DNA from 3 places in the Paenibacillus sp. FSL K6-1230 genome. Region 1 is predicted to be linked to each of the others. Evidence: riboswitches for the same ligand, from Rfam matches in the RefSeq annotation. Region 1 holds a riboswitch; each other region holds the start of a gene.
What was found. Region 1 has a riboswitch for cyclic di-AMP ahead of MKX74_RS00155 (3D domain-containing protein). Riboswitches for the same ligand answer to the same signal wherever they lie in the genome.
Positions count from the first base shown of each region.

Region 2: linked by a shared signal. The riboswitch ahead of MKX74_RS22915 (C40 family peptidase) and the one ahead of MKX74_RS00155 (3D domain-containing protein) in region 1 are both predicted to bind cyclic di-AMP.
Region 3: linked by a shared signal. The riboswitch ahead of MKX74_RS12040 (C40 family peptidase) and the one ahead of MKX74_RS00155 (3D domain-containing protein) in region 1 are both predicted to bind cyclic di-AMP.

Region 1 is NZ_JBBOCK010000001.1:31,971-42,115, reverse strand. It holds gene spoVG (septation regulator SpoVG) at 1-18, opposite strand, end outside; gene purR (pur operon repressor) at 189-1,013, opposite strand; gene ispE (4-(cytidine 5'-diphospho)-2-C-methyl-D-erythritol kinase) at 1,219-2,073, opposite strand; gene MKX74_RS00180 (small, acid-soluble spore protein, alpha/beta type) at 2,298-2,477, opposite strand; gene veg (biofilm formation stimulator Veg) at 2,713-2,988, opposite strand; gene yabG (sporulation peptidase YabG) at 3,261-4,154, opposite strand; gene rsmA (16S rRNA (adenine(1518)-N(6)/adenine(1519)-N(6))-dimethyltransferase RsmA) at 4,224-5,108, opposite strand; gene rnmV (ribonuclease M5) at 5,113-5,658, opposite strand; gene MKX74_RS00155 (3D domain-containing protein) at 5,837-6,991, opposite strand; cyclic di-AMP (ydaO/yuaA leader) riboswitch at 7,268-7,464, opposite strand; gene MKX74_RS00150 (TatD family hydrolase) at 7,659-8,450, opposite strand; gene MKX74_RS00145 (HD domain-containing protein) at 8,598-9,887, opposite strand.
Region 2 is NZ_JBBOCK010000001.1:5,178,426-5,188,570, forward strand. It holds gene MKX74_RS22885 (Na+/H+ antiporter subunit D) at 1-1,181, shown strand, start outside; gene MKX74_RS22890 (Na+/H+ antiporter subunit E) at 1,187-1,666, shown strand; gene MKX74_RS22895 (Na(+)/H(+) antiporter subunit F1) at 1,663-1,956, shown strand; gene mnhG (monovalent cation/H(+) antiporter subunit G) at 1,940-2,311, shown strand; gene MKX74_RS22905 (bifunctional helix-turn-helix transcriptional regulator/GNAT family N-acetyltransferase) at 2,531-3,460, opposite strand; gene MKX74_RS22910 (S8 family serine peptidase) at 3,741-6,722, opposite strand; gene MKX74_RS22915 (C40 family peptidase) at 7,097-7,567, opposite strand; cyclic di-AMP (ydaO/yuaA leader) riboswitch at 7,573-7,705, opposite strand; gene MKX74_RS22920 (DJ-1/PfpI family protein) at 8,058-8,585, opposite strand; gene nspC (carboxynorspermidine decarboxylase) at 8,896-10,023, opposite strand; gene MKX74_RS22930 (saccharopine dehydrogenase family protein) at 10,025-10,145, opposite strand, start outside.
Region 3 is NZ_JBBOCK010000001.1:2,701,175-2,711,319, reverse strand. It holds gene MKX74_RS12060 (response regulator) at 1-1,438, opposite strand, end outside; gene MKX74_RS12055 (hypothetical protein) at 1,743-1,991, opposite strand; gene MKX74_RS12050 (response regulator transcription factor) at 2,158-2,808, opposite strand; gene MKX74_RS12045 (sensor histidine kinase) at 2,811-4,007, opposite strand; gene MKX74_RS12040 (C40 family peptidase) at 4,160-4,636, opposite strand; cyclic di-AMP (ydaO/yuaA leader) riboswitch at 4,641-4,778, opposite strand; gene MKX74_RS12035 (GNAT family N-acetyltransferase) at 5,088-5,696, opposite strand; gene MKX74_RS12030 (Asp23/Gls24 family envelope stress response protein) at 5,830-6,078, opposite strand; gene MKX74_RS12025 (LysR family transcriptional regulator) at 6,313-7,200, opposite strand; gene MKX74_RS12020 (antibiotic biosynthesis monooxygenase family protein) at 7,318-7,662, shown strand; gene MKX74_RS12015 (GNAT family N-acetyltransferase) at 7,666-8,073, shown strand; gene MKX74_RS12010 (GNAT family N-acetyltransferase) at 8,114-8,647, opposite strand; gene MKX74_RS12005 (hypothetical protein) at 8,657-8,827, opposite strand; gene MKX74_RS12000 (MerR family transcriptional regulator) at 8,841-9,797, opposite strand; gene MKX74_RS11995 (sucrose-specific PTS transporter subunit IIBC) at 9,994-10,145, opposite strand, start outside.

The sequences.
Region 1 (10,145 bases):
TACATCCGTAATTTGCATGTGTTGTATTCACCACCTTTTTCCAATAAGGACTTGGTGTATAATTCCACACGCCGGAGCAAATTCCTTCTTTTTTTGTACAATTTGTATCCTGAAATCAGGAAAATTTTTCAATACCCTCAATTTTTGCCTGTTACAAGGGCATTTTTATGGAATATGACAATTTAATGTCAGCTGAAGTAATTACCAAGCTGCACGTTAATTTGCTTGCTACGTGCATCCACCGCCGTCAGACGGGCCAATGATACATAATCGTGCAACAGCCGTTCCTCACTATGCACCTCACCAGACTCGACCAGCACGCCAACACCTGCTACCGTAGCATTGAATTCTTGCAGCAGGTCAACCATACCCTGGATCGTGCCGCCTGCCTTCATGAAATCATCCACGATCAGTACACGCGATTTCTCGCGGAGGGCTCGACGGGATAGAGACATCGTATGTAGACTCTTCTGAGAGCCGGATACATAGTTGATACTTACCGCTGAACCTTCTGTCACCTGATGATCCCTTCTTACAAGGACTACCGGTAGATTCAGCTGCGCACCTGTAGCATATGCCAGTGGAATCCCCTTCGTCTCGACAGTCATGACTACATCAATACTCTTCTCTGCGAAGGCTGTGGCAAAGATCTTGCCAGCTTCATTCATCATCGCGGGCTGACCCAACAAGTCGGACATATACAGATAGCCCCCAGGCAGAATCCGGTCAGGCTGCTCCAATTGCTTACACAGCTCCTCTGCAAAGGTCAGGGCATGCTCCGTGGACAGCCTTGGAATCAGCTTCACTCCACCCGCAGCTCCAGCCAATGTCAGCAGCTCTCCCGTGCCATCATCCTCAAATACTTCCTTGATAATCGCCAAGTCCTCGCTAATCGATGACTTCGCAGCTCCATAACGATCCGCGAAATAAGTGAGGGGCACAAGTGTGTGCGGTCTAGCAAGCAGGAACTGGGTCATCTCAACTAAGCGTGCGCTTCTTTTTAATTTTTTCACGTGAGATTCCTCGCTATCTTATCATCCTTGCTGGGTCAGGGTCACATATCCCGTATGACGAACCCCTTCACAGGCATAAATGTTGCTGGTTTTCATTAAAATCCGAATATTTATATTAAAATATAACATTTTTGTACGTGTATACACAAGTTAATCTGCAAAATCTTGTACAAGCCTCTGCTGATCAATACACACTTCACTCTAATCAGGTCAACAATCTGACCGCATGAACCTCTTTACAGAAGCCGCGTAGCCCATTATAGATCCTCGGAATCTTCGCTTCCTTCGATACGAGACCAAATACGGTTGGTCCGCTGCCCGACATCAGCACCCCATCTGCTCCCAGGCGAACCATAGCTTCCTTCAGGTGCCTTACCTCCGGGTGCAGGTTCAGCGTTACATCCTCCAGTACATTGCCAAGCTCGTTACATATGTCATGAAATGAGCCTGTGCGCAGGGCAGCTTCCATCCGTGCTGCAGAAGGATGATGCTGTATCCGGTCCGCACGCACGCGTCCATATACCTCCGCAGTAGACACATTAATTGGTGGCTTGGCGAGGACAATCCAGCACTGAGGAGGGTTCGGCAGAGGCGTCAATAGCTCCCCGCGACCTGTCGCAAGGGCCGTGCCTCCCGTAATGCAGAACGGTACATCAGAGCCCAGCTGTGCTCCCAGCTCTCTCAGCTCCTGATCCGGTATGCCGAGCTTCCATAACCGATTCAGACCCCGCAACGTAGCTGCAGCATCACTGCTGCCACCTGCCAGGCCTGCTGCCACCGGAATCTTTTTATCCAAATGTATGTATACCCCAGTTTTCACATCATAACGTTCCTTGATTAACCTTGCTGCTTGGAATGCCAGGTTCTTCTCATCCAGCGGAATATAGCCAGCTTGGCTGGAGATCATGATCGTATCTCGTGGAAGCTCATGCATTTCCAATCGGTCTGCCAGATCAACCATTGTCATGATCATCTCAACTTCATGATATCCGTCATCCCTTTTACGCAGTACATCAAGCATCAAGTTAATTTTAGCTGGAGCTTTTTCGTATATTTTCAAGGCGTTCACCCGTCCTCACCTTTCCATCAAGACAACTTAACATATTATATCAGAACATAGCTGTCAAGCATAGAAGAGGCAGCATGGCATTAAGTAATCGCTTACATTATAATAAATACCTTTTCTTCTATCACACTTCAAGTTCTCAATCTAAGCCTCACTTATGCATGCATTACAACGGAAGAAGACTCCGGTCACTTCACCGGAGCCTTCCCAGCAACACTTTAAGGCTTACGGGCAGCAGCCTGCTCTGCCAGTTGAATCGCACGCTTGACCATATTGCCAGCATCCTTCGCCTTAATGCCACCCCAACCTTCTTGCTGTACTGTCTCATAGAAGCCCAGATCCTTCGCTAACTCATACTTTAGCTCCTCAGACATCACGCTGCGTCTTCTCCGGCTCATGAAGGCACCTCCCTCAGTAATATGAAAATCAAGAGTACGGGATCTTACCGACGTTAGTATGCCTGCTCATGAACGGAGCTATACAGACCAAAGCTGATTATGAAGTGCAGCGTAGGATACCTAAGAGGAGCAGCTGTGACAAATACAAAATACATGCTCATCCATAATCGAGGAAAGAAAAAACTGCACCCCTTAGGGATGCAGTTCTCTCTATACGATACACAACCAACAAAGGTTATGCTTGAGAATATTCAATGGCGATCTCGCCTTCAGGATCATAAATGCTTACTTCCACCGATTCCGTCAGGATATCGGCATAGCTGTAGGACACACGCTTGAAGGTCTGCTGCTCCTGATCCAGCTTTACAATAAATACAGAAGGGTACGTTTCTTCCAAGACACCAGTTCGTTCAACGGTCTTACGGCGTCCGCCGTTAGCCCGTAGCAAAATCTTTTGCCCAACATGTGCATCGAGACTGCGTTTGATATCCAATAGCGAGTTTTTTGCCATTGCTAACGACCACCTCTTTCCTTGTCCATTATAACAAAGAAGATAACCGATGTCAAATCAAAACAATAATTATAACAACTACAAAAATATATTGTCAATTGTTTTTTTTGCACAAAAAATAAAAGCCCCCATATGGAGCTTTTATCGTCACCATTTTGCCTATTATTCGATTAGACTTTCGTTTGAGTACAGAGCAAATAACAGGCTTAATCATTCGTTCTGTGCTGTCCTGATTCTCTAGTTGAACTCCATTTGCATGTATGGCAAAATGCTCAGATGGCTGACGGCGTAACCTTCAAGGTAGATAGATCCTCAAGCCTTGGCAGACCGACACGATAACTACCTCTTGTCTCGATTCCACCGACACCCTGGCTACCACTAATCGTATGATGGAAAATATCCGACATGCTGACCGTCTCCCGAATCGAGGTAAATGACGCCTTAGCTGCAATATAGACCGGGTCTAGCGCATGAATGAGCACCCGACCGGGGGAACTGGCAAAATTAGCTCCAGAGCGAATAAGCGCCTCAAAATGAGACTGACATGCCCCTGCTACGATCGTAAGCCCATCCAGATTCTTCTCATACTGCCGCGCTACCTGGATGGCAGCTACGAAATTCTGCGAATTTTTATAGCTGGACAGACTGCTAAGATCATAAGGAACTCTTTGCTTCAGCACGCCGTCGTGTCCGGTTATGACTACGATGCTGGGCCTTGAGCGTGGAAGCAGACGATACAGGGTATCGGCCATGGCCGACTCATGCACATGATATCCCTCTGCGGGCACACGCAGCTGCTTATACAGATTCAGGCTTTTATTCAGATAGTTCGCATCGCCATCTAGATGCAGCACCTTCCCCGGCAGCTCGAAGTAGGATATATGCGAATCTTGACTTTGCTCCGACAATATCGAACGACTTCTCTCCATCTGGTGCTGTCGATCCTGCTGCAGATGGGACAGTGATTGATTCGCCTTGATGTATGCCTTTCTCGTTTTGTCGCTCATAGATGCAGCCGGGACCTTGACCAGGTCGTTCACGGGGGAATCGGCAAGCAATCGAAATTCTGTCCCCTTGATAATGGCCTTATCTTGCCGGATACCCTCTACGCGAAATGTCACATCTCCGCCATACGATCTCCGAACGACCAAGTCTCCTAATGTCATCACACTGTATCACCCCTCCTTCATGGTATGGGGCAGTTGCCCGATTGGTTACCATCCGGAGGATTATTATTAGCGAATGCCTGCTTCCAGCAAGACATCGCTCAGACGGGCAAATTCTGCTACGCTGAGCGTCTCACCACGTCTTGTAGGGTCAATATCCGCCTTCCCAAGTAGCGGCTCAAGCTCGTCCCTGTTCTCCTTCGTGAAGAACTTGCTCTTCAGGTTGTTCGCAATCGTCTTGCGACGCTGGGCGAAGCAAGCATGAATAACCTCGAAGAAATGCTGCTCATCCATAACCTCAACTGGCGGCTTCTCACGCACACGTAGACGAATGACGGCAGACTCTACATTAGGCTGCGGGATGAATACCGTATGGGGCACAATACATACCATTTCCGGGATGCTGTAATATTGTACAGCTATGCTCAGGCTACCATAGTCCTTCGTCCCTGGTGAAGCGGCCATCCGCTGTGCCACTTCCTTCTGAATCATGACTACAATGTTCTCCAGTGGGAGCTTCTCCTCCAGCAGCTTCATCAGGATTGGCGTTGTTACGTAATAAGGCAAATTAGCGACAACACTAACCCGTTCTACCTCGGCAAAATCCTCAGCAAACACCGTCTTCAGATCAAGCTGTAGCACATCTCCATGACGAACCTTCACGTGGCTATAAGGCTCCAATACCTCAGACAGAATCGGTAGCAGTCGCTGGTCAATCTCAACAGCCGTGACACGCTTGGCGGTCTGTGCCAGCTTCTCGGTGAGCGCCCCAATGCCTGGACCAATCTCCAAGGCTCCCTTAGTATCATCCAGTTCGGCGGCCGCGACAATATTTCTCAGAATATTCTGGTCAATCAGAAAGTTCTGCCCTAGACTTTTCTTGAAGGAAAAGCCATGGCGCTGAATGATCTCCTTTGTACGCCGGGGTGTTGCGATATCTTCGAATCCTTTCATGCCATCACAGTCCTTCACCTTCAATTTTATTTAATGCGTCCAGGAACTCCTCCCGGCTAATCTGAAATACCGTTAGCCGCTTATGGAGCTGCTTTCCGTTACAATATCCGATCCCTAATTCGTTACCCAGCGCCATCCGTCTGGCTGAGGCCCGGGGATGGGTGATCAAGCCTGCCTCAATCAGATCACTCCAAGCGATCGTCGGCTCCGCCTCGTCCACCGTCGTGCGCACACGCTCCAGCGCGTGACGAATGGCTTCGGGAGAGGCATTCTCCACTCCGATATCTCCCTTGTGCGTCGCCTCGGACTCGGGGATGAACGCCTGCTTACAGCCAGGCACCTTGGAGGTAATAATCTTGCGGATACGTTCTCCCGCATGATCCGGGTCCGTCAGCACAATAACGCCTCTGCGTTGCTGGGCAAGGGCTATTTTTCGTATGGTCATCGCATTGATGGCAGAGCCTCCGGTCTCGATCGTATCCGCCTCTACAGCGCGTTTGATGGCTACTGTATCGTCCCGTCCCTCCACCACGATAACTTCCTTAATCATCTCGTGCCTTCCTTCCTGAATAGGGGCCACGACACGACATGCATTCGTATGGGCTCCAACGTACATATGAACAAACAAAAAATAAGAAGAGAGTATTCACCCTCTTCTTAAGTATACATAATCTTGATCTTATACTATCCTAATGGACACCTGTAATACAAGCTATGTCCAGAAGACACTAGTTCAGCTCTGGCTTCACGGGTCCGATGACATATACGGTAATCCCTGACTTACGCCCGAAGTTAAGCGCATGATTCAGATTATCGTAGTACACGTCAATTTTGTTGCCTTTAATGGCTCCGCCTGTATCCTCTGCACGACGGAAGCCTAATCCCTCAATATAGACCCACCAGCCGATCGGTACTACATTCGGGTCTACTGCAATCGTGCGGCCCTCGGTTACGCGTGTACCGGAAGCCGTACGTGTACCAATGCCAGGCTCCTGAGAGGAGTATGCTGTCATGGATACATTGTTGAGTACCTTTTTATATTTAAAATCAATTCCAGCTTTACTTACGACATTATTGCCCGTGCTTGCTACGCTAGCACTTACCGTCTTGGCATTAGCTGGTCCCGTGGAGGCTGCGAGCACCACTGGCTTCTTCGTGCCGACTGCAACCACTCTGTCGACCCGGTTCGTGGCTACCTCTTTGCTGACCATCCGTTTGGAGATGAGTACACCGTCATGGTACTCCTTCTCAATATTCTGAATCATAACTCCAGCCTTGCCGCTACGAAGGACGCGATTATCCCCCTTGAACAAGCTTGGGTCGGCTGTCTTAATGACCTGAAACGGAATCTCGGCTTCCTGCTCAAGCGATTGCGTCGTTACCCGAACGATTTTTATATCCATGTTAGACGAAACTTGGGTATCGAGTGCCGGAGTGACAATGTCCTTGGAGGACACTTTATACCCCAGAGACTTCACTGCGTCCCCAACTGTCTTCTCAGTGGTGTATAGTGTCTTGCTCTGATGATCAGCCGTGATTTGCACAGGTGCAGCACGCTTGATCACCACTTCGTCCCCATCCTGAATTGCCCCATTCAGTGGCATGGAGATCATGTCATGCGGTTCGAGAGTAATATTTTCTTTCTGCAGCAATTCATGCAGCAGCGCTTCGCGTGTCTCCAAGGTGACAGCCTCACCATCAATAACGAGAGACACCTGCTTCTTGTCTTGAATGTACACCAGAATAGAGATCATGGTAATTAATGCGACTAGAAAAAGTGCAACCAGCGTAGTCCGATTGATTTTTCCATACTTCCATCGCAACGCGTAAGACATGCTGGATGAGCGTGACTCATGGGTCTCCCCTTTTTGGAAAATGCCCACTTCTCCGTCCCTCCTTACATAGCCTCGCCGTCTGGAATGATGCAAACTTGAAATAGACGCGACTATACCAGATTTTCTACAGGACCACCTCGGAACTTCCCGATGTCCTGCATCATGTTCCCGTCTTCGCAGCATGCGCCATCTACATCAACTTCAAGACTGTAGATTGGACATCACTCCCGAACATAGGCCACAAGCAAAAAAAGCCAAAAAAAGAGCAAGAGAGCTCTTTCGTGGCTTCCACTGATGACTGATGCGGAAATTCATGCACGAGGTTGCTTCTCTCTTGTTACGCTTACGGGGTTAGCTGTCGGGTTCGGACGTAGAGATCGCCCTAGTTCCAGTTATCCGCTCAGGGCGGACACCTTCACATTCACCCCGAAGACCCAAAAAAGAAATCGATGCACAGCTGACAGACAGCGTGCGATTCGGTTCCCCCGTTCTCCAGGTTGGAGACTCAGCGAGACTGGTTCACGAAGTGAGTTGCTTCGATCACGACTTAGGACCTAAATCGTGAACAACAATTCACTGTTGAAATGATATCCTGTTTGTAACCATGTTGTAAAGCGGCTTTCAAGTGTGTTTTTCTAAATAATCGGTTAAAATATTGTAATATTCTCGATTTTACTGCAACAAATTCATGATTGTCTTCGTCTATCTCTTTTTTTCAGCTTGTTTTCTCTTCCTTGCTCACAATGCCAAATCGTTCCAGTCCGTTTTTAGTAGTAATTTCGGCCATTTCCTCCAGTGAAATCCCCTTAATGTCAGCTGCTGCTTCAGCCACATATTTTACATAGGCACTTTCGTTTCGCTTTCCTCGGAACGGATGTGGAGTCAGGTATGGAGCATCCGTCTCGATCAGTAAGCGATCCAGTGGTACCTTTTCTAACACTTCCTTTGGTTGACGTGCATTCTTGAATGTAATCGGTCCCCCGAAGGAGAGATGAAAGCCCATGTCGAGGCACAATTTCGCGGTCTCCCAGCTACCAGAGAAGGAGTGCATGATTCCGCCGACATCTCCTGCCTTCTCTTCGCGAAGAATTTTGACAATATCCTCATGTGCATCCCGATTATGAATGACAATCGGCATGCTGAGCTCACGAGCCAGTCCAATCTGCCGACGAAGTACCTGGTGCTGGATGTCCTTCGGAGATGTATCCCAGTAATAATCCAGCCCAATCTCTCCGATAGCCACTACTTTGTCATGTTTGCACAGCTCCGCAATCCATTCCAGATCGCCTTCCTTCATATCAATAGCATCGACAGGATGCCATCCAATAGCGGCGTAAATGAAATCGTACTTTTCGACAAGCTCCATAGTCGTTGGGATCGTCTCACGATTAAAACCGACATTAACCATTCGGGTGACACCAGCCTCGACAGCCCGTGCAATGACTTGCTCTTGATCCTCTTTGAATTGGGACGCATCTAAATGTGTATGTGTGTCGAATAATTGCATGACTGACTCCTTTCCATATTACAGCACAGACTTACAGCAAAGCGCTCAAATATTCAGACAAGACTCATCGTATTTTTTCTTTTTTTCAATAATTTGCAATAATCAGTTTTAGGCATGGCCGTTTACAATTTATAGACAAATGGGTGATCATTTAACAAATAGCTTTTGAATATCATGCGGTAACTGATCTTTGACGGCTTCCAGCTTCATATGCGGGTAATACAGATGGTACTTGCCGCGATGAATGCCGCTGATGGAGCGCACAATATCAGACACCTCCGATATTTCTCTTACGGTGTCTTTACTGCCCAGCAGCAGAATTTGATTCTCGGTCGAGCCATTCTTTCTGAACACATCATAAGGAAGATCGGTCGGAAAATCAATTTCCAAGTCATAATCGGGGTTCAGCCCCACATCGCGTAATGCTTCACGAATATGATCGACCTTATCCATATCCAGACATTCCAGCTGTATATATTTATACAGTCTGCGATCCAGAAACCGGCTGCACAGATCACTAAGAATCGGGTCATCCTCGAATCTCCATTGGTTAAAGGTCGTCTGGATCAACGCCTCATCGAGCATTAAATATTGCTGCACGGTCACATGACCATCAATGAGCTGCGGAATCGGCTCCAGCATGAACTTGAAGCCGTAATCCTGATAGCGTAGCTCCTTAAGTCTTCTGAAGATTTGACGCAATAGTATTTCAGAGCTACGGGTCACTGGATGAAAATAGATCTGCCAGTACATCTGGTATCTGGACATGAGATAATCCTCAACCGCATGCATTCCTGACTCTTTGACAACAATCCTGCCCTGATGAGGACGAAGAAGCCTCAGGATACGATCCAGATCAATCGTTCCATAATTGACACCTGTCATATGGGCGTCTCGCAGCAGATAATCCATCCGATCCGCATCCAGCGGACTCGTGACAAGGTTCACGACGATGGGCTTATCGTAATCCTTGGCAATGACGGCTGCTACCTTCTCGGGGAAATCAGGAGCTATATCCTTCAGAACTTTATTGATCTCTGTATCGCCGAGTACAATCCGACATGTCCAATCCTCATGATGCATCTGAAAAGCTTCTTCTATAGAATGCGAGAATGGACCATGTCCCACATCATGGAGCAATGCGGCACACAGAGCTACCAGCTTCTCTTCCTTGGGCCAGTCCGGATAATCACCGCGTTCAAATTGGGAGATAATCCGCCGTGTAATCTCATATACCCCTAAAGAGTGTGAGAATCGGCTATGCTCGGCACCGTGGAAGGTCAGGTAGGAGGTTCCTAGCTGTCTTACACGGCGAAGCCTTTGGAATTCAGGTGTGTTAATAAGCCTCCATATGGCCACTTCCTGAACGTAAATGTAATTATGTACAGGGTCCTTGAATACTTTTTCTTCTGTCAGAGGGTTTTGGAATCCACTCATGAGGTATCCACTCCTTTAACTCTATTTTATTCCAAAAACTTGATTACACAACATTCACCTGTTTTATCACTATTTTCTTGTCGGTTTCGACACAAAATGTCGAATAGTGTCGAATTATAGATTTTTCCAGTTTCCAAATCGACAAATTCAGCAAACTGCGATTTTAACTGTTTTTTCTGCGTATTCAGCGAATTTTCAGTTGTTTTATTAGAAATTTTAACCTTTGTCGTTATTTTATAGGTTGACTGTTTTGGGAAT
Region 2 (10,145 bases), 5.1 Mb from region 1:
TCTTTCAATTCCTGATTGCAGGCGTCAGCGGCTCCTTCCTGACGGGGGATCTGTTCAACCTGTTCGTCTGCTTCGAGGTGATGCTCATCTCGTCCTACGCCCTGCTGGGTCTGGGAGGGAGCAAGCGTCAGCTACGGGAAGGGCTGAAGTACATTCTTATTAATATTCTGTCCTCGACGCTGTTCGTTGCCGCAGTAGCCTATCTATACGGGATTACAGGAACCTTGAACATGGCGCATTTGTCCCAGCGAGTAGCTGAGGTAGGTCAGGGCGGAATGCTCTCTGTAGTAGCCATGCTGCTGCTCATCGTCTTCGCTCTGAAGGCGGGGCTGTTCTTGTTCTACTGGCTACCTGGTTCCTATAGTGCTCCCCCTACCGTCGTAAGAGCACTGTTCGGCGCACTGCTGACGAAGGTGGGCTTGTATGCCATCATCCGTACGTTCACATTGATCTTCTACCATGATGCCTTCATAGCGCAGGGTTGGATTGGCTGGATGGCTGCGCTGACAATGATTCTAGGAGCGATTGGTGCTGTTGCATACTCCGATATTCATCGAATTTTTAATTACAATATCATCATCAGTGTCGGATTCATTGCAGCTGGTATCGCTATCTCCAGCCCTGATGCACTGAATGGGACCGTATTCTACCTGATTCATGACATGTTAGCCAAGACGCTGTTATTCCTACTCGGTGGTATGATGATCACGGCTGCTGGCTCAGAGCGTCTACAAGACATGGGCGGATTGATTCGCAAATGGCCTATTATTGGCTGGATCTACCTAACGACAGCCCTGGCATTGGTAGGCATTCCGCCACTGAGCGGCTTTGTGGGGAAAGTATTAATCGTAAGGGGCGGTCTAGAGGCCGGGGCTGACCATGCTCAATTCTACGTCCTTACTGGCATTGCAGTAGCTTCTAGCTTCGTCGTTCTATATTCCCTCGTTCGGGTATTCATGCGTGCTTTTTGGGGCGAGACGACTTCATCTGTAGGTCCTTCTGGGGAGCGCTCTTCTACACAAGTCCGGATGCCACATTCCAGCATGATTCCGGTTGTTGGCCTGTTGGTTCTCATCCTCTTGGTTGGCTTTGGCTCCGAGGGCGTATACACCTGGATCTCGCAAGCTGGAGAAGTCCTCACTCATCCAGAGCTATATATTGAAGCGGTATTAAAGGAGTAATGGAGATGGCCTATCAACTTCTATTAAATATCATCGTCGGTCTCGTCTGGATGCTGCTGAACAACGAGTGGTCATTCCTGCAGTTCGTAATTGGTTATCTGATTGGCCTATTGCTCATTGGACTGCTTCAGCGCTTCTTGCCTCACGCTTTTTATGGTAAAAAATTATTGTCTATTGTAAAGCTGCTGTACATTTTCAATAGAGAGCTGTTCCTGTCCAGCTTCACGGTGATTCGGCAAGTACTGAGACCCAAGCTGGATATACGCCCAGGCATATTCGCTTATCCGACTCGCTTAACCTCGGATTGGGAAGTGACACTTCTATCCTGTCTGATCTGCCTGACACCCGGAACACTGACCCTGGAGGTATCCCGAGAGGGCAGCACCTTGTACATTCACGCCATGGACATCGGTGACGTGAACGAGTTGACTGTACAGATTCGCGATACGTTCGAGAAGGCCATTATGGAGGTGACTCGCTCATGATGGATATCATGCTGCTACTGGCACTATCTCTAATTGCATTGGCGATATTGGGATGTATGTTCCGCTTGCTCAAAGGCCCGTCAATCGCCGACCGAATTGCTGCACTGGATACGATCGGCATCAGCATTCTATCCATGATTGCCATTCTGTGCATGCTGCTGCGTACCGAGGCCTACCTGGACATTATTCTCCTGATTGGGATTCTGACCTTTATCGGAACGGCCGCATTCGCGCGTTATATAGAAAGGGGGCACGTTCTGGAAAATGGAGACGATGAGATTCATCGCTGAGCTGCTGGTAGGAGGGATTGTGCTGTTCGGAGCGCTGCTTGGCGCGCTCAGTGCCTTTGGGCTTATTCGGTTGCCTGACGTGTACCTACGTTCTCATGCAGCAACCAAGAGTGCTACACTCGGCGTACTGTTTGTTCTTGGGGGGACCTTTCTGTATTTCCTGTTGTTCATGGATCATCTGAGCATCAAGCTGCTGCTCGGTATTGTGTTCGTCTTCATTACCGGGCCCGTAGCCGGGCATCTCAACGGTAGGGCTGCCTATCGCTCCGGAGTAGCCATGTGGAAGCACAGTGTACAGGATGATCTGGGTCCAGCTTTAAAAAAGGAGCAGACACAGGCAGATCAAGCCAACTAATGCTTGGGCGAATATAAGAAGGATCTTGACAGATCTAAGGAAGTCTAGGGAAGAATGCGATGTAAGAGAGAGGAAAACGCGATTTTATAGTAACTATAGGTATTAACAGGATTCAAAATACAGCGCTGTGCACCCACTACGATTAGGGCGTACAGCGCTGCTTCTTTGTATTTGGCTTGTTCTTTGCTGGACTTGGTTTGACTTGAATCACGGTTTAAATTACAGCTGTAGTCGCAATGTCCAGGTCTCATCGATTAGTTCGGGCCCAAATTGGGTATGAGGCTCCTCGTGAATGAGCTGAAAGCCCATTTTTTTATAGATATGTCTAGCTTCCGTCAGTACGTTATTTGTCCATAGCACTAGCTCCTCGTACTGCTGCTGACGGGCAAATTCAATGGCTTCTCGTACAAGGCTGGTCCCAAGCCCAAGTCCACGCGCTTTGGGATCGACCAGTAGCAGGCGTATTCTGGCTACCTTCTCCGAATCCTGCACGACCATGATGGAGCCGACCACCTCACCAGCCATTTCCGCTACCCAACATCGCTCTCGATTAGAATCATGCTTTTTCAGATAATCCAGCGCAATCTGTGATACTGCGGCCTCAAACCCCTCATTCCATCCATATTCACGCTTGTACAATATCGCATGCTTGTGAGTAATGATTCCCATATCTCCTGCCACGGGCTGGCGCAGCACGAAAGGATTGGCATGTCTGAAGTCAGGGGTCAGGATGCTTTCAATCGTGCGCATGGCCTCCAGCAGTCTGGACTGCTCCTCCTCAGGGATGCTCTGCAACAGCTCTGTGACCTCCTCATTTGAGCGCTGTTCAAGCGGGGCATAGGCCTGCTCGCCCTCTTGAGTAAGCTTCAGCAAAAACTTTCGCCCATCCTGCTCAGAGCGTATCTTCTGGAGAAAACCCTGTTGATCCAGCCGGGTAAGAATCCGGCTCAAATAACCCGGGTCAAGCCCGAGGTCCCTGGTCAGATCGGATGCCGTTACCTCCTCACGATGAGCAAGCTCGAACATTACACGTACCTCTGTGAGCGAATAGCTGCTTTGCAGCAGTCCTTCCTGTAATACGCCGATTTTGCGAGTAATGAAGCGATTGAAATTTCGCATTTGATGTACACGTTCCGCCAATTCGACCATGTATGTGCTCTCCTTCTAGTCAGTGATTTATTTTAATTTATTGCAGTATATAATTTGACTTTGTCAACTAATTAATTTGACAAAGTCAAATTAATTAGTTGACAAAGTCAAATTGTTTCACCTAATGAAATCATTAAGAGCAATCTTACTGTGACCTAGCTTTACAGGAGAACTCAGATCGCCGTGTTGTATCAGTACACAAAAAGACGACCCATCTGGGTCGCCCTCTTGTTCAAAAGTGTATATTCTGCTCGTAATCATCTTTTTGGTGACTTCGCTATTATCTACTGATAGTAATACGCTTTGTAGCAGCATCGTAGTTCACTGTGTAGCCCGCAGCCTCGTTGATGACCCGCAGCGGCACCAGCGTATAGCCATTCATAATGATCGGAGCCTCGCGAATCTGCGAGGAGTAATTGCTGATTACACCATTATCCTTAATCATGATAAGTCGATTGCCAACCCAGAGCGTCATCTCACGCTTCATTTCCAGTTGATTCACAGTAATCTTCTTGTCCGTATCACTATAATCTACGATCGAGCCTGTTGTTTCTCCAATGAAGCGCAGAGGAACCAGGGTTACCCCATTGCGCACAATTGGGCTTTGTGGAATGGTTACCGATCTGCCATCAATTGAAGCCTGTGGTGAGCCAATGGTTAGTGTGATTCTCCGTGGCGACGTAGACGATGTTACCACTGGATTACTTGCTTGAGCCACCTCGGACGGGAATACCTGATAACGGATTCGGCCCAGTCTCAGGAGCAAAGCATCCTTGTTCAAGCCATTTTCCAGATCTTCTGCTGCATCTCTGGCATCGTACCAATCTGTCTGACTCAGTGATCTTTCTGCACGCTCCACTCGACTCGTCGCTCGTTCCAGGTCCCGGCTGTTTCTGGAGCTAGAACTGCTGGAGCTACTGGAGCTTGAAGATGCTCTGGTACGGCCAGTGATTTCTACCCCTGGAGATTCATCTCCACTTGAATTAACAGTCGCCACGCGAATATCATAAGTCCGATCGGATCGAAGACCGCTAATCTCATAATTAGATCTGGTCGTGCTGGTCTCCAGCTTGTCATCTACATATATTTTGACTCTGTTAATGGCACTTGGAATTCTATACTCAATCTCAAGCGAGGTTGTTCCTCTGTAAGAGACGGACAGATTTGTGACCTCTACGCGATTGTTCGTTGATCCCGAATTGCTCGAAGAAGCCGAAGTCGTACCTGATACACTTGCACCAGGTGCCACCAGATTCCCACGCTTCGCTCTCACCATAAGTGTATAAGTCGTAGATGGGTTCAGGCCTGTATACGTAAATGATTCTCCTGTAATCTGCTGTTGAATCAAGTTCCCGTTCAAGTAGACATCTGCAGCATCTGTGTTAACAGGCTTCGTCCAGGCGATCGCCAGGGAATTGGTACCCGTGCTAGTGACGCGCAGATTCGTTACATCCGCTACCGGACTTGTATCTGCTGCCGTTGTGCCTGGAACGCTGACCCCAGATGCAATCTGAGAACCGCGTTTGGCTCGTACGGTCAACGTATATGTTGTTGAAGGATTTAGGCCCGTGAAAGTAAAGGATTCACCACTTACCTCCTGAACATAGTTGCCATTCAGGTACACATCAGCCGTGTTCGTATTAGCCGGCTTTGTCCAGCTAATCGCCAGAGAATTGATTGTGGAGCTGGTTACAGTCAGATTTATTACATCACTTACAGGTGTATTATCTACCGTAGCGGATGTCGTTTCCGTAAGGATTTCGTTATCTACAGAGATATTCCCGCTCGTATCCACAGCTCTAACCTCAATCTTGTAACTTGTGCTAGGCTGCAGAGAGTTAATTTTAATATTATTCAGGCTGGTTCTTCCATACTCTTGATCGTTTACATAGATCACAAATTCTTTGAAATCCGAATCCGCTGGTCGAGCATAGGCTATCTCCAGAAAATCCGGACCTTTGGAGGTAACACGTAGATTCGTCACTTTGCCTGGTGGCGTTGTATCTACCGGATCGGTTGGATTTGTCGGATTCGTTGGGTTCGTTGGATTAGTCGGGTTTGTTGTCTTATCCGTTCTGAACGTCACCGACTGCCCGCTGGATTCAACTGGAGTCCCTTTGGAATTGTATACCGTTTTTACGATGTAGGTATATTGGGTATCCTCATCCAGATTCATCAAAGGATACTCTTCGTTATATACGGCCTGCTGAACATTGACTCCCTGATCATTATAGATGTTCACGTGACTGAAAGCCTGATCAGTTGGTTTCTTCCAGGTCAGCACCGTACTAGTCTGTGTAGTTCTTACCGCCTCCAATTCGGTTACTTCTTTTGGTAGTAATTTGAAGGTGGCGAGACCATGACCATAACGCTCATCTTTTCCAACAGCACCCAGATCCTCTGCGTTATTAAATAGCTGTGTACGCAGGTCCGACGCTGAAAGCGTTGGACTTTGTGACTTTAATAATGCAAGTAATCCGGTTACATGTGCAGCAGCGATCGCTGTTCCGTTACTTGTAGTATATGTAGATCCAGACTGCGTCGTCCTTACTGCTACACCTGGAGCTACGACTGCCAGAGATGCACCTGTAGCTGAGGAGTCTGCACGCTGATTCAGATTATTAATAGAACCTACACCTACTACTCCATCATATTTTGCTGGATACTCAACGGTATCATCATTACCAGCAATAGAGCCTCCGTCTCCAGCAGCAGCTACAACCAGAATTCCTGCATCTGTGGCTGCTTTGATAGCTGTACGCAACTGAGCTTCCTTAGTTAGATCGCTAAGAACAGGACTAATATGAATAATATCCACGTTTCTACTTACTGCCCAGTTTATACCCTGGATCAGTGAATCTGCTTCCGTAATCCCATCATCCTTAGTAACTTTAGCTACATATAATTGTACAGAAGGTGCAACACCCACATTATCACCAGAAATGACACCCGCTACCTGAGTTCCCCGACCAAAAAGATCATTACTGGTAGAAGAGCCTGGCTGATTCGACAAATCTATTTGTTGCACAGGAGAGTCAAGCTCCACATGATTGTTCATGCCCGAATCGAGCACAGCAACCTTCACACTTTGACCAAGTATGCCTGCTGCGTGAGCCTCAGGCACATTCATAGCTTCCAGATCCCATGCTGAAGCCGCATGAATTGAAGATGGCGTCAGCACCACAAATTCAGTCACTCCCGCCAGAAGAGTCAGCGATAATATCGAAGCCGCAATCTTTCTCAATCGTTGTTTCTTCATCATACCACCCTTTAAATATCCTTATTTTTGAACCTATTTCATCTGCGTAGTTGTGTAACATAACCAACGCTCGTCCACGATCTGTCCCTGTCAGTCCCAAGCTTGCTTTCCAATTATAGATACGTCGTGAAATAGATTCTGTTGTTCTCTTGAACAAAAGGTCTAGCGAAGTACGTTCCATAGCAGACAGACCGCGCAATAGCTTTCCTACAAGTACTCAGTTAAGCTTGGCGATAACAAAAAAATAAAAAACACACTTCTACTCTTTATCGGCAAATATTCCCTTTTGCATTAGAGCAAATATGAATTCTCAAGTTAGGTGTGCACAAAAAAAGACCCACAGCAGCTTCGCTGTGAGTCTCGAATGATTCCAAGCCTTAGTTCATAGCTACCATCTTCTGATAGCTGGTCTCGCTAACTACACGTCTAGCCGTCACATAGCGCTTGCTGTAATAGGAGTTGGACAGCTTACTGACGGTCACACCTTTGCTGCTTGAGGAATGTGCAAACTTATTATTTCCTACATATATACCTGCATGCGAAATGCCGCGACCGTTCGTGTTAAAGAATACCAGATCTCCTGGACGCAGATTGCTCTTGGCAACGACCTCCCCTTGCTTCGCCTGAAGTGCCGAGGTGCGCGGCAGGCTCAGATTGAATTGGTTGAATACGTATCTTACGAAACCTGAGCAATCGAACCCGGAGGAGGTCGTTCCTCCATATTTATATGGAGTCCCCTTTACTTGGGAGACCTCCTGAACCAATTTTGCCTCACTGGCATATGTACTTGCAGCAGTACCTGTAAAAAGAACAGCCGCTCCGAGCAGGGACAAGATGACTTTCTTCACGAACGTAGTTCCTCCTTTGATGCCTACGGAGTTAGCTTAAGGATTCGGTTAAAGGTTCCCTATATTCCCTGCATACGAGAATAATTCACCCACACTGGTTCCCCCGTTTTCAATGATGAAATTCGGCAATGAATAAGTTAATATTTTGTAACCATGTACATGTTAATATATTTACTAGTGGCTTGTCAATCTTAATAAAAATTACTAATTTTTATTCGTGAATGCACAACTTTTTCAGAACTAATACGTATATACTTAACGAAAAAATCAAATAAAACAAGGAGTTCCAATCAGTTCCCCATGCTTATTCCTCTTCATAAATTATCTATTGATCCAATTATATTAATTTCCATTTAATATCAATAAGATTACGGAATTGTAATAAACAAGACATAAATACAGCTAACATAGTGCAATGCACATGCCAAAAAAACCCTCCTGACATTCAAGAGAGTTAACTTATTCCTATTTTCTTTTTCCTCATGGTAATCTATCCATTTCGATGATATTTGAAATACTGAATGGTCTCCTCCAGATCGGCCTCGTCCTTGTAGATATTCAGCATGCGCCCGAGCTCAATGGCAAAGTCCGCATAGCCGTTCGCTCTTGCTGTAATTAGATTACGATCCACCCTGACCAGATCTTCAATATGGGTAGCAGCATTCGTTACAGCATGTCTGCCCTCCAGTATTCCATAGTGCTGTAGCAGGTCTGTAGCCGAACAGATGGCTGCAATGAACTTCTCCTGCTTGTCCAACTCCTGAACAAGCGCTGCTAGCCGTGTGTGCTCTAGTAATGCGCTAGTGTCCCCTCCGGGTATGATCAATAGATCAATCTCTGCTACGTTGATCTCTTCCAGGCTAGTTGACGGCATAACTACCAAATCCTCATAAGATCTCACAGGCTCTCTGGATAGGCCCACCGTGACAATGTCGCCCTTGGTCTTCATCAGGTAGGTTGCCAGCATAATTTCGAAGCTTACATATCCGTTGTAAATCAACACATGCGTGTGCATCATACATCTACTCACCTTCTATGTATATATCCCTGCTCATTTCAAGTATCGCCATCTAATGTACATTTGTCCAGCCTTGCATGATGAGAGGCAGCATCAAGAGATTACACTTTCACATGATCAGCATCAGAATACGAGGGCGTGGTCGAGAACAGCGGCTATATATCGGGGTTGAATCGACGAAAAGAGGCGCCCTGTTAGGACACCCCTCTCGTGTTCAAATCTATATTACTAGTGCGTGGTTGCATTGCAGTACCCTAGCTTATGAAACGGTATATGATCAGGATGATACAACGTCTGCTACTTGGTCAGATTAAGCCAGTCTCATCTTGAAATCATTATAACCGAATTGGCGTACGACTTCACAATCTCCGTCCTTGCGCTGCACAGCAATGGCTGGCAATGCCATTCCGTTGAATGTCGTATTCTTCACCATCGTATAGATCGCCATATCCCCGAAGGTCAGACGGTCACCACTCTTCAGTGGTTGATCGAATGAATAGTCGCCAATGATATCGCCAGTCAAGCAAGTCTGTCCCCCAAGACGGTACAAATGCGGCTTCTCACCGACCTCGCCAGATCCGAACAGCGGCGGGCGGTAAGGCATTTCCAGAACATCCGGCATATGACAGCATGCGGACGTATCCAGTACCGCAATATCAATACCATTTTGCAGTGTATCCAGCACCGTAGTCACCAGATAGCCTGCGTTCAGAGCAATCGCTTCGCCAGGCTCCAGATAGACTTCCAGACCATATACTTCCTGCATGCGCTTGATGCATTTCTCAAGGCGTGCGATATCATAATCCTCTCTGGTAATATGATGTCCGCCACCGAAATTGATCCATTTCATTTGACTAAGCCATGGACCGAACTTCTCCTCGACCGCATTCAGGGTTGTCTCCAGGTCATCCGAGTTCTGCTGGCAATGCGTATGGAAATGCAGACCCTCTACGCCCTCCAGCTGCTCTGGACGGAAATGCTCCAGCGTCACGCCGAAGCGGGAGCCAGGAGAGCATGGATCATAGATCGCATGCCCCTCTTGTGTGGAGCATTCCGGATTGATGCGCAGTCCGATGCTTCTGCCGCCCTTCAGAGCACGATCCTTGAAGCGCTCCAATTGGGAGAAGGAGTTGAAGATGATGTGATCGCAGATCTCGATGATCTCATCAATCTCATCCTCACGGTATGCCGGGGAGAAGATATGATTCTCCTTCCCCATCTCCTCGTAGCCTAGACGCGCCTCATACAAGCCGCTTGCCGTCGTGCCACTCAGATACTCACCGATCAGCGGATACATCGTTGTCATGGAGAAAGCTTTTTGTGCCAGTACGATCTTGCAGCCCGTACGTTCCATGACACCGCGTAGAATTTTCAGATTTTTCTCCAACAGTCCCTCGTCTACTACATAGCAGGGTGTTGGCAATTCCTCAAACTTCATATTAGTCCACTAGCTTCGGATCGAAGCTCTCCTTCCACGGAAGTCCCCATTTGTTCAGCGCGTCCATAAATGGATCTGGATTGAACTCTTCAATGTTGTATACGCCTTTGGCATCCCATTCG
Region 3 (10,145 bases), 2.7 Mb from region 1:
TGAAATTTTGCCCGGTGTGCTTTTTGAAAAAGCTGCTAAAATAATATGGATTCATGTAAGCGAGTGCCGCCATGGACTCCAGGGTAATCTGGCTTGCATAGTGCTCCTCGATATAGCTCTTAACCTTGGAGAGCACAAGGATTTCTTTACCTGCCAGCCTGCGCTGCAATTGCTGCTGCATGTCAGACAGCATCGTCATCATGAGAAGCTCAACGTCCGCATAACAAGGGCAATGGACTAGTTCCTCCATCAATCCTTGCTCGGCAAGCAGCTCCTCCACTCCTCCGGTTAGCTTCATCATCTCCCGGTTAAGAGCCGTCAGGACATTATATACCGTCGTAATGGCAAGACCTTTATTATATCCAGCCTGAACACAGATCTGCGTCAGCAACTCTCTTGTCATGTGCTGGATGGCCTCTTCCTCCTGCGCAGGCAATGCCTGCGCCAGCTTGGACTGTAGCTCTGAGATAGACTGTGCGGGCTGCACATCACCACTCATCAGCTCTTCCTTCTTCAGATCCTCCTGACTAATTACACGATAAGGGCCGATAAAATATTTTAGATCAAGCGCTTTCAGGGAAGTGCGGTACGATTGCTTGGCTTCGCCAATGCGTGTCACAGCTTGACCAATACCTATGGATACCCTCAGCTTCAGGTAGCTCTGAACCTTGTGGAGTAGATCCAACGCCAGTTCATTCGGTGCTTGAGAATCATCATGCTGCAGCAAGAGAGCAAAGCGTCCATCCTTGAACAGCAAGAGCCCCTTCTCTCTCGTCCCCTCCAGACCTTCCAATGTCTCCCGAATAATGTTGGATAACGCAAAATGCACCAGATTTCGTTCCCGCTCATCCCAGCGTGAGCCATCTGACTGCTCATCCATCTCCAGTACACTAACCGTTGCATATCGACTGGTTCCCAATGCTCCGATGTCCTCCAGTTCAGCCAGTGCCTTCTGATCACCATTCAGTAGCCCGTCCAGAAGCTGCTCAATGGTGGTTGAACGATTCTTCTTCTCGTAATAGCTCAGCTTTTCCTTATTACGCTCGTCCATGCTCTCCTCACGAATCATGGATACGGCCTTTTTGACAACAGCTTCAAGCTGATTCTTATTAATAGGCTTCACCAGATAATCCAGCGCACCCAGTTGAACAGCCTGCTGAGCATAGCTGAACTCCTGAAAGGCACTAATGAAGATGACCTTGATGTGGCGTCCCGACGTATTCAGCTCTGACATAATCTCGAGTCCACTGCCTCCAGGCATGCTGATATCACTAATGATTAGCTGTGGGTCATGAACAGCAATCAGCTGACGCAGCTCCTCACCGTCTCCCGCTTCACCCGATATAGTTAAGCCAAGCTCCTCCCACGCCAGAAGCTTTTTTAAGCCACGCAAAATGATCGGTTCATCATCTGCCAGTAATAATTTTATAGCTTCCATACATGACTCCTTCCCGTATGCAGCTGTCAGTATGTGACTGAGAGACTGGATATAGATGATTATCTCGATTATATACTCTGGATTCAAATCAGAAAAACAACAAAATCACGACTTGCAAAGGCAAGACGTGATTTCACTGATTTCTCTGAACAAACGAACAAAAAAAGCCCCTTGCACACGGCGGCTTCTCTTATACTATAGCTTGATTATATGTAATATTGCATTCTGATAGTGATTTCGTCTTCTTATTGCTATCCTCTGGATTCAACACGAACTCACGAATTCATGTTTAATGGCTCATTGATTATTTCACAGTAGGAAGAGAGAGGAGTCCATGATCGCTATGATCTCTTTCTCTGCTCACCATCTCAGCAAGCTTGGGAAGTCGGTGTATGAATATATCAAAAAACTGATCATCAAAGAATAGCTGTAATCCCAATTGCTCCTCAGGCTCTACCGTGTGCTGATCCGACTCATGTACATGTGCTGATTCAGATTGCTGCAGATGTTGCCCATCCTTCAATTGGCTTGCTTGTGCTTGGTACGATTCCATAGTCTCTCCTCCTTGAAGCTAAGTTTAGAAAATAATTCCTTATATCATAGAATATATCAATTTCCAATCCATTTCTCACATAATTTATTCTACCGCGGTATAAAAGAAAAAAAATCGTACATAAGGGCAGAACCTTCATGTACGAGCGGGCGGTAGATTATATCGGCTATAACTGCAGAATTCCTCGATCAAGGGATACCGCCACGGCCTCTGAGCGGGAATCTACACCTAGCTTATTATAAATATTCGTGAGATGCGCCTTGACAGTCCGCTCCGATATGCCGAGATCAAAGGCAATCTCTTTACTGCGAAAGCCACGGGCGACAGCTTGCAAAATTGTTAGCTCTTTCTCTGTCATTAGCGATTGCTCCTGGTGCATAGAAGCCGAGGAGGCTGGTCTGAGCGTGCTGGCAAATACCTTGGCTGTAATCTCCGGCTGCAGCAGCGTCTCCCCACGTAAAGCGGATTCAAGGGTACGAAACAGATTATCCCGGCTCGTATCCTTAAGCAGATACCCTTTGGCACCGAGAGATAGTCCCTTGACCATCAGGTCATCCTCGTTATATGTGGTCAATATAATGACTGGAGTTGTCATTTGCCTGTCCCGCATAGCCTCCATCGTCTCCAGACCACTCATGACAGGCATATTCAGGTCCATCAGAATAACATGAGGCTCAAGCTCCTCCATCAGACGGAGTGCTGTTCGCCCCTCCTCTGCTTCACCAATCACTTCATACTGCTGGTCTGTCTCCAGAATCAGCTTCAGACCTTCCCTGACCACCCAGTGGTCATCTACAATTAGTACTTTGTATTTCATACCTAGGCCTCCTTTGCAATAGGCACCTCGATCTCAATGGTTGTTCCTTTCTGGGTAGTGCTTTCAATCTCAATAGTCCCACCCAGCAGTCGTACACGCTCTTTAATGCCGATTAGCCCGTAATGGCCGACCCTCTTCCCGATCATTCGAGTGTTGAAGCCCTTGCCGTCATCCCGAATGACAGTGAGTAGCTGCTGTTCATACTGGACAATACGAATAAAGAGATGGCGCGCGTGCGCATGCTTGGCAACATTGGTCAGACACTCTCGAATGATATGCTGCCCATGCTCCAGAACAAGTATAGGCAATGTACCCTTCAGGTCCAGCTCCAGTTGGACAGGAATCCCCGTCGCCAGCGTGAATCGCTCAATCTCCTCACGCACAGATTCAGAAAAGTCGATCTCCACAGCAGGCTGAGATCTTAGGTCATCAATTGCCTGCCTTGCCTCGGCAAGTGCACGTCGTGCCTGTGACATAGATTGCTGTACAATTTCGTGGGCTCGCTTCGTGCCACCTTTGGTCAAATGGGCGTCTATCGCCTCCAGCTGCATAATGATTCCCGCCAGGCCCTGTGCAAGCGTGTCATGCAGGTCACGTGCCATACGTTGTCGTTCGTTGGCAAGTGTAAGCTCTTCAACCTTCTTATGAGCCATCTCCAGCTCTCTCAGGAATGTCTGCGCCTGCACCCTGGCATGAACCTGCTTGAAGAAGAACGAAGCATAGGCCACTACAACGACGATTATGTTAATTAAGAATGGAAATAAAAAGCCAACACCCTCCGCATCCTTCAGCCACACAATCAGCACCCCGAACAGGGAATACAGCACCAGGAACAGTACGGACACCTTGAGCGGATGATAATAGACCCCCACGCTCTGCCCGATTAAGACGGGAATTAACCCGATGAGGATACCATAAAAGCCGTGCGGAAGTACCAAGGCACTCGCCACGATAATTACTCCCTGTAACGCAAAGTACAACCAGGGCTTGTAGCTGACCATTTGGTGAGAATACCAGTAGCAAGCAACATGCAATCCCATAAGACAGGAGAATAACAGGCTCCTGAGCAGCAGCGGCTCAGCCATATATTGCGAGATCATTACATGAGCATACACCAGCGCGACCAGCAAAATGACTGGGATTCGCGAAGGCGTAAGCTTGTCCGATTCAATCAGCATAATTTTTTTGCTATAATTCATTCTTCACCTCTTGCTGCCTCCGATAGGGCCGCCATAACAATAATAATCTAATAATACCTGCAAAAGTCCAATAAAAAAACGTACACAAGGGCAAATTTGTGTACGTTCGGGCAATCGTGGTATGTACTTTCGCTTATTAATGCTTGTACATATTATGGATGAATCTCGTCTGTCATTTTGTTCATGGTTCTCTCAGATACTACACGTCTTGCAGTTACATAACGATCCTTATAGTATTTCTCGGACAGCTTGCTGATAATAACGCCTCTGCTTGTCGACGAATGGGCAAAGGTATTGTCACCCATATAAATGCCAGCATGAGAGATGCTGCGTCCATTCGTGTTGAAGAACACCAGATCTCCTATTTGCAGGTCATCCTGGTCGACCTCAGTTCCTGCCATGGCCTGGGATTGCGAGGTCCGCGGCAGATCTTCACCATACTTCTCCATTATGTATAAAATAAATCCGGAGCAATCAAAGCCCGCTGTAGTCGTTCCACCCATTCTGTACGGGGTGCCAATTAATTCATCAACCTGACTTTCAATTCTTACAGCACTTGCGGAGCTGACTCCTGCCAAGGAAGACCAGAGTATAGCTGCTCCCAATGCGCCTGTTAACCACTTTTTCAACTGAAAAATCCTCCTTCGGTGCCTACGGAGTTAGCTAAGGGTTCGGTTGAAGGTCACCTAGAATATCTGCGGCCCAGCAGATTCATTCACCCAAATCGGGGTCCCCCGTTCTCACATACATGAAATTCGGCAAATTATTAAAGTTTTGTAACCATAAATAATGTAGTACATGTTGAGGTATTCTGTCAAATGCATATCGGAAAAAGTTACAATTTTTTTCGAATCCTTCCCCAACCATTACACTATCATCAACGATATCACCTGCAATATCACACAACTATACGACATAACCCCCCCCTCTGTACAGAACCGATGCCGACGCTACGGTTTCTGAGTGCACAGTGGGGGGTTATGCGATAATGACGCAATTAGCAGTGATGATACCATTAGTGGTGATGATGCCACTAGTTGTGTGTTGATATGAGAAGTCAGTTATGTGCCGAACGTATAATCAGACGAGCTCTTTAACCATGCGAAATAAGGAGAAGCCCGGTCGATTCATCTTGCCTGATACCACGTATCCTACTCTTTCATATAGCATCGCCGCCCGTGGATTGTCCTGCCGTACAGTCAGGGAGCTCCTTGAGTATCCTTGAAGCTGTGCTTGTTGTTCCGCAAAATGGAGCAATTGTGTACCGATCCCGAGCCCTCTGCTCTCAGGCAGCGTAGCCAGAGTACCGATATGGTATTCCCCTTCATAGCCTTCTTTAAGAGTCAGCATCGAAAAGAAAGCTCCTGGATGTAGCAAGCTGTACTTGATCAGCTCCAAATTGCGGAGCGCCCAAAGCTTCTTCGCCGTCGGCCAAGCTAACTGCTGGAGCAGCCCTATGGGATAACATGTAACTATGCCGAGCGTTTTGCCTTCGACTTTGGCTTCGTAGGCATATTGATGACTGAAACGGTTATAGCTGTTCTTCCAGAGCTTTTCCAGTGTCGATTGTATGATCTTCTCGTCTCTCGAGCCAGCCAGAGTATATGCCATCGAATCCAGTGCCATCCGATTAAGCTGCGACCCTGCTGGCGAGTCAGGATGCGCTTTGACAATTGATATTTCTGACATGTCATCACTCCTTCACTGCTTGCTTATCGTACTTATTACATGCCGACCGTTATACCGATATGACTTCTTCTATTCAAATATTCAGCAAGAGATTCTGTCTTACTTGTCACTAGTTGCTATCTCCCTCTGTTCATCAGACCCTGGGAATAACAATCCCTTCCACGTCCACATGCACGGCTCGAATGACTAGCCCCGTGAGACTCTCTATCGTCTCTCTGATGTTGCGTTGAAGCTCTCGACCTACTTCGTGGACATGGCTTCCATATTGCACAATAATGCCTACACGGATGTCCAGACTTGTCTCGTCGCTAGTCAGACTGATCCCTCCGCTACTCTGTCCGGTCATTTTTTGGGCCAATCCCTCTATCAGCTTAGTGGATATGGCTGTTACACCTTATGTAGCAATAACCGTCCTACTAACCGTTTTGAAGACTACAGCCTTTGAGGACCTTATATCAATTCTGTATTTCTTGCAAATATCCTCGCTTCAGCGCATCCATGCCAGCGGTCTCTTACCTGGATATCCTCTACCCATGTCTTCACGCTATATGGTCATCTTCAAGCTATATTTTCAACTTTACGCTATATGGCCCGCGGTTACGCTGTACGATCACCTTTATGATGTATGGTCTTCTTCCATGCAAAATGTACTCCTGATGAACGAGATGGCGCGTCGCGCCGCTGGACTTCCTTTCTTCCAGGATTTCGCTGCCAGACCAATCGTGCGGTAGGCTTGAGGCGCAAGCGGTCGCACTGCCAACCCTTCTGGCAAGGCGTTCAGTATCGTACCTGGAAGGATGCTAATGCCCAGACCCTTCTGCACCATCGCCATAATCGCATGGTCATCCTCCAGCTCGAACCTGGTCCGCACGCTCCCGCCCTGCTCATGCAGCCATCTATGTAGGTCTCTATCGCAGCCTTTCGCGGGCATAATGAATGCTTCGTTTCTAATCTGCTCTGCCGTCACCATTTCCTCCACACACAGTCTATGATCATCTGGAAGAACGCACAGCAGTTCATCCTTGTGCAGCTCCATTTGCTCCATTCGCTGATCTGTGGGCATATTCACGAAGCCAAAATCGACAAGACCACCTGCAATCCACCCCTCAATCTCCTGGTAATCGCCATCCAGCAGCCTTACTTCAATGAGCGGATATTGCGTCTGAAACGATTGCAGGATATGGGGTAACCAGTGAATCGATACGCTGGTGAAGGTCCCGATCGTCACAATCCCCGTCTCCAGCCCTTTGATAAGGTCCGCTTCCTGTAGCAGCCTCTTCTGCAAGTCCAGTATAGCCCTCATATAGTCGAGCAGCCTGGCCCCCTCATGAGTAACAACGATCCCTGCACGCCCACGATGAAGCAGCTTCAATTCCAATTCCTGCTCCAGACCCGAGACGGCATGGCTAATAGCCGACTGAGATAAGCCCAAAGCTTCGCCAGCCTTGGTCAGACTGCCCGACTCCACAACCTTCAATACAATTTCATACTTCGATAGACTCATTGTCCCTCCCATGTTCATGAATATAATTCATATAATAGATCAATAACATTCATTTTATTTATCCAAAAAATACGGCTATAATCCATGTTAGTATATAACCGACTGGAGGACAAGATTATGAGTACTATTGCACATACACCAGTTCCGCCCTATTATGCCGTCATTTTCACTTCTCAGCGAACCGATGAATACGGGGCCGCCTATGAAGCCATGGGCGACAAGATGGTAGAGCTGGCCGCACAGCAAGAAGGATTTCTGGGCATCGAGAGCGTTCGATCTGCAGAGGGCTTCGGCATAACCGTATCCTACTGGAGCTCCCTTGAGCACATACGCGCCTGGAAGGAGCACAGCCTGCATCGGGTCGCACAGGAGAAAGGGAAGTCATCCTGGTACGAAAGCTTCGGTCTGCGGATCAGCAAGGTAGAGCGAGATCATTTTATGGGAACAGAATGGAGTCGATAATACGTGCATATTCAGCCAATAGCCCAGGAACAAGCCTGGCAGCTGCGACATGAGGTCATGTGGCCAGACAAGGAGCTGGACTATGTGAAGCTGCAGGATGACCATGAGGGGACCCACTATGGACTCTTCGAGCAGGATCAGCTCATATCGGTGCTCTCGCTGTTCATCTACGAAGACGAGGCACAATTTCGCAAATTCGCCACGCTCAGCTCACACCAAGGTCAAGGCTATGGGAGCCGACTTCTTCAATTTGTCCTGGATGCAGCCCAGAAGGCTGATATGAAGCGAATTTATTGCAATGCAAGAGTAGAGAAGGCTCACTTTTATGAAAAATTCGGCCTGATTAGAACACAGGAGTCCTTTGAGCGAGGGGGCAAAGCGTATGTCATTATGGAACGCTGGTTCACTTAAATTCAACGCTAGTACCTTGACTAGATTAAATGCGAGTAGTTCATCTTAATTCATTCTGCATATTCTCTATCCTTGAACTGGTAAGCATGCCTGATCCATGATCTGCATCAGGCTCAGCTTGATTACTTTGGCGCCGTAGCGGCTGTGAAATCATATAATGCCACGTCCGTTCTCCGAATAAAAGCTGCGACAGCAGACTGTGCTTCATCTCCAGCGTTCGAAAAGAATGCTGCTCATATAGATGTTGAGCGCCTGAGTTGCTGGCAGCTACATGAAGGCTCAGGTAGCGCAGCCGTGGATGTGCATACGTATAATCCTGTGCCCACTGAATCAGCAGTGTCCCTACTCCCTTCTCACGGTAGTCAGGATGGACGGATATATCCGCAATGTAACACTCACTGTGATCCGGTATATGAGACAGTAGCTGCAATCCGGTCATAAGTCTGAACTTAGCCCATGCCTGGCGCGGGTTCAACTTTTTAACTAATCTCCAGATCGTACCTTGGTTCGCTTGAGATCGTGAGTGCCATTGTAGTGACAGCGTCCCAATGACCTCCCCCTCCTGCACAGCCACGACCCTCTGCTAAGTATGCTGCTCGGGGAATGACTCCAGCACCTGTTGAAGCTGAAAAGCCAATTCATAGTGTCCGAGACCCGTTAGAAATCTGAATTTACTACCGAAGCTGTGCACCAGTAGATGACTAACCTGTTGATTATAGCTGGCTTGCATGGGTTCAATCGTAACTAGCTTCAATGGACTTCTCCCCTTACGATGTTAGCTTGGTATGTACATCATTACTTCCCAGATCGTCTAGACGAATACGGAGTTCATAATGTAGCTTGTCGGCATGGAACAAAGATAAATACGATTTCTCAATCACCAGCAAAGGTCCTGCCACGATATACTCATGGTGTGATGCGTACTCGTATAACTGCTCAATTCGCTCGTCGATCTCCTGCTCCTCTCTGATCTGACAGCGTGATATCAGGTACGCTCCTTCGGGCAGCAGCAGATCGCTAGCTTGCGGGCCTTCCTTCATTTCTGAATACAGGGTAATTGTGCCAGTCTCGTCCCACAGATAATGAACATCCACTTCGAACAGGCCCGGAAGCCTCTGCTCCTTCAGAAGCTCAGCATGAAGCCCCTGCTTGGGCTCCAGCTCAATCCACTTCACCAGCGACAGCGGCTGCAAGTGCTTGATTCGAAAATCCTGAATATTCGTTGTACATGTCCCTTCACTATCTTGTTCAACCTCTTCCACGCTCGCATCGCTCAGTGTAATCATGGTAGGCTGGTTGTCACGTTGCTTTACCTCGGCATGCTCTTCTTCATTTGGATCTATCTTCGTACAGCGTTCGTCAAGTAGCCCTTCTTCACTGAACTCTGCATACTCCTGTATGACTTTATGAATCATTTGATTCAGCTCCTGTAATCGTCTGATTTCTGCCTCTGTATCAGCCATGCCTTGCCGAAGCAGTGTAGCAACCTGATCCGGGGTGAAGTCACCGAGACAGTCCTTAATGCTCTGTACAGAAATGCCCAACCTGCGCAGAAGTAAAATATGTGCGAGCCTATATACCTCATCTATGCCATACATTCGATATTGATTGTCACCAATATATGCTGGTAGCAGTACCCCTTTTTCTTCAAAATACCGAATCTGATGCACCGATACCTGCATGAGCTTCGCCAGCTCACTGATCGTCATTCCGTTCTCTCTCATATGAACACTCCTTGGTTAAATGAGCCTCACTAGATTTAAGCTACTTTAAAGATACACCTTAGGTCAGGCCTAACGTCAACCGCTCACATAATGAGATCCATACAACACAAACAGCCGCTTCACAGTACATGATCTCTCATGCCTGCTAGGCGGCTGCTATTCGTAATGAATCGGACTCTTACTGATCGTTAAACCATTATGCCTTCAATGTAACCGCCAGAACGGTCTCTTGATTGGCCTGCACATTCGAGCTGGCGGCAACCTCAATGCTCGCTACTGCCTCCAGGCCCGAAGGAACGATAACTGGCGTGATGGTCGATAATCCTGCCTGCTGGATATGATCCATGT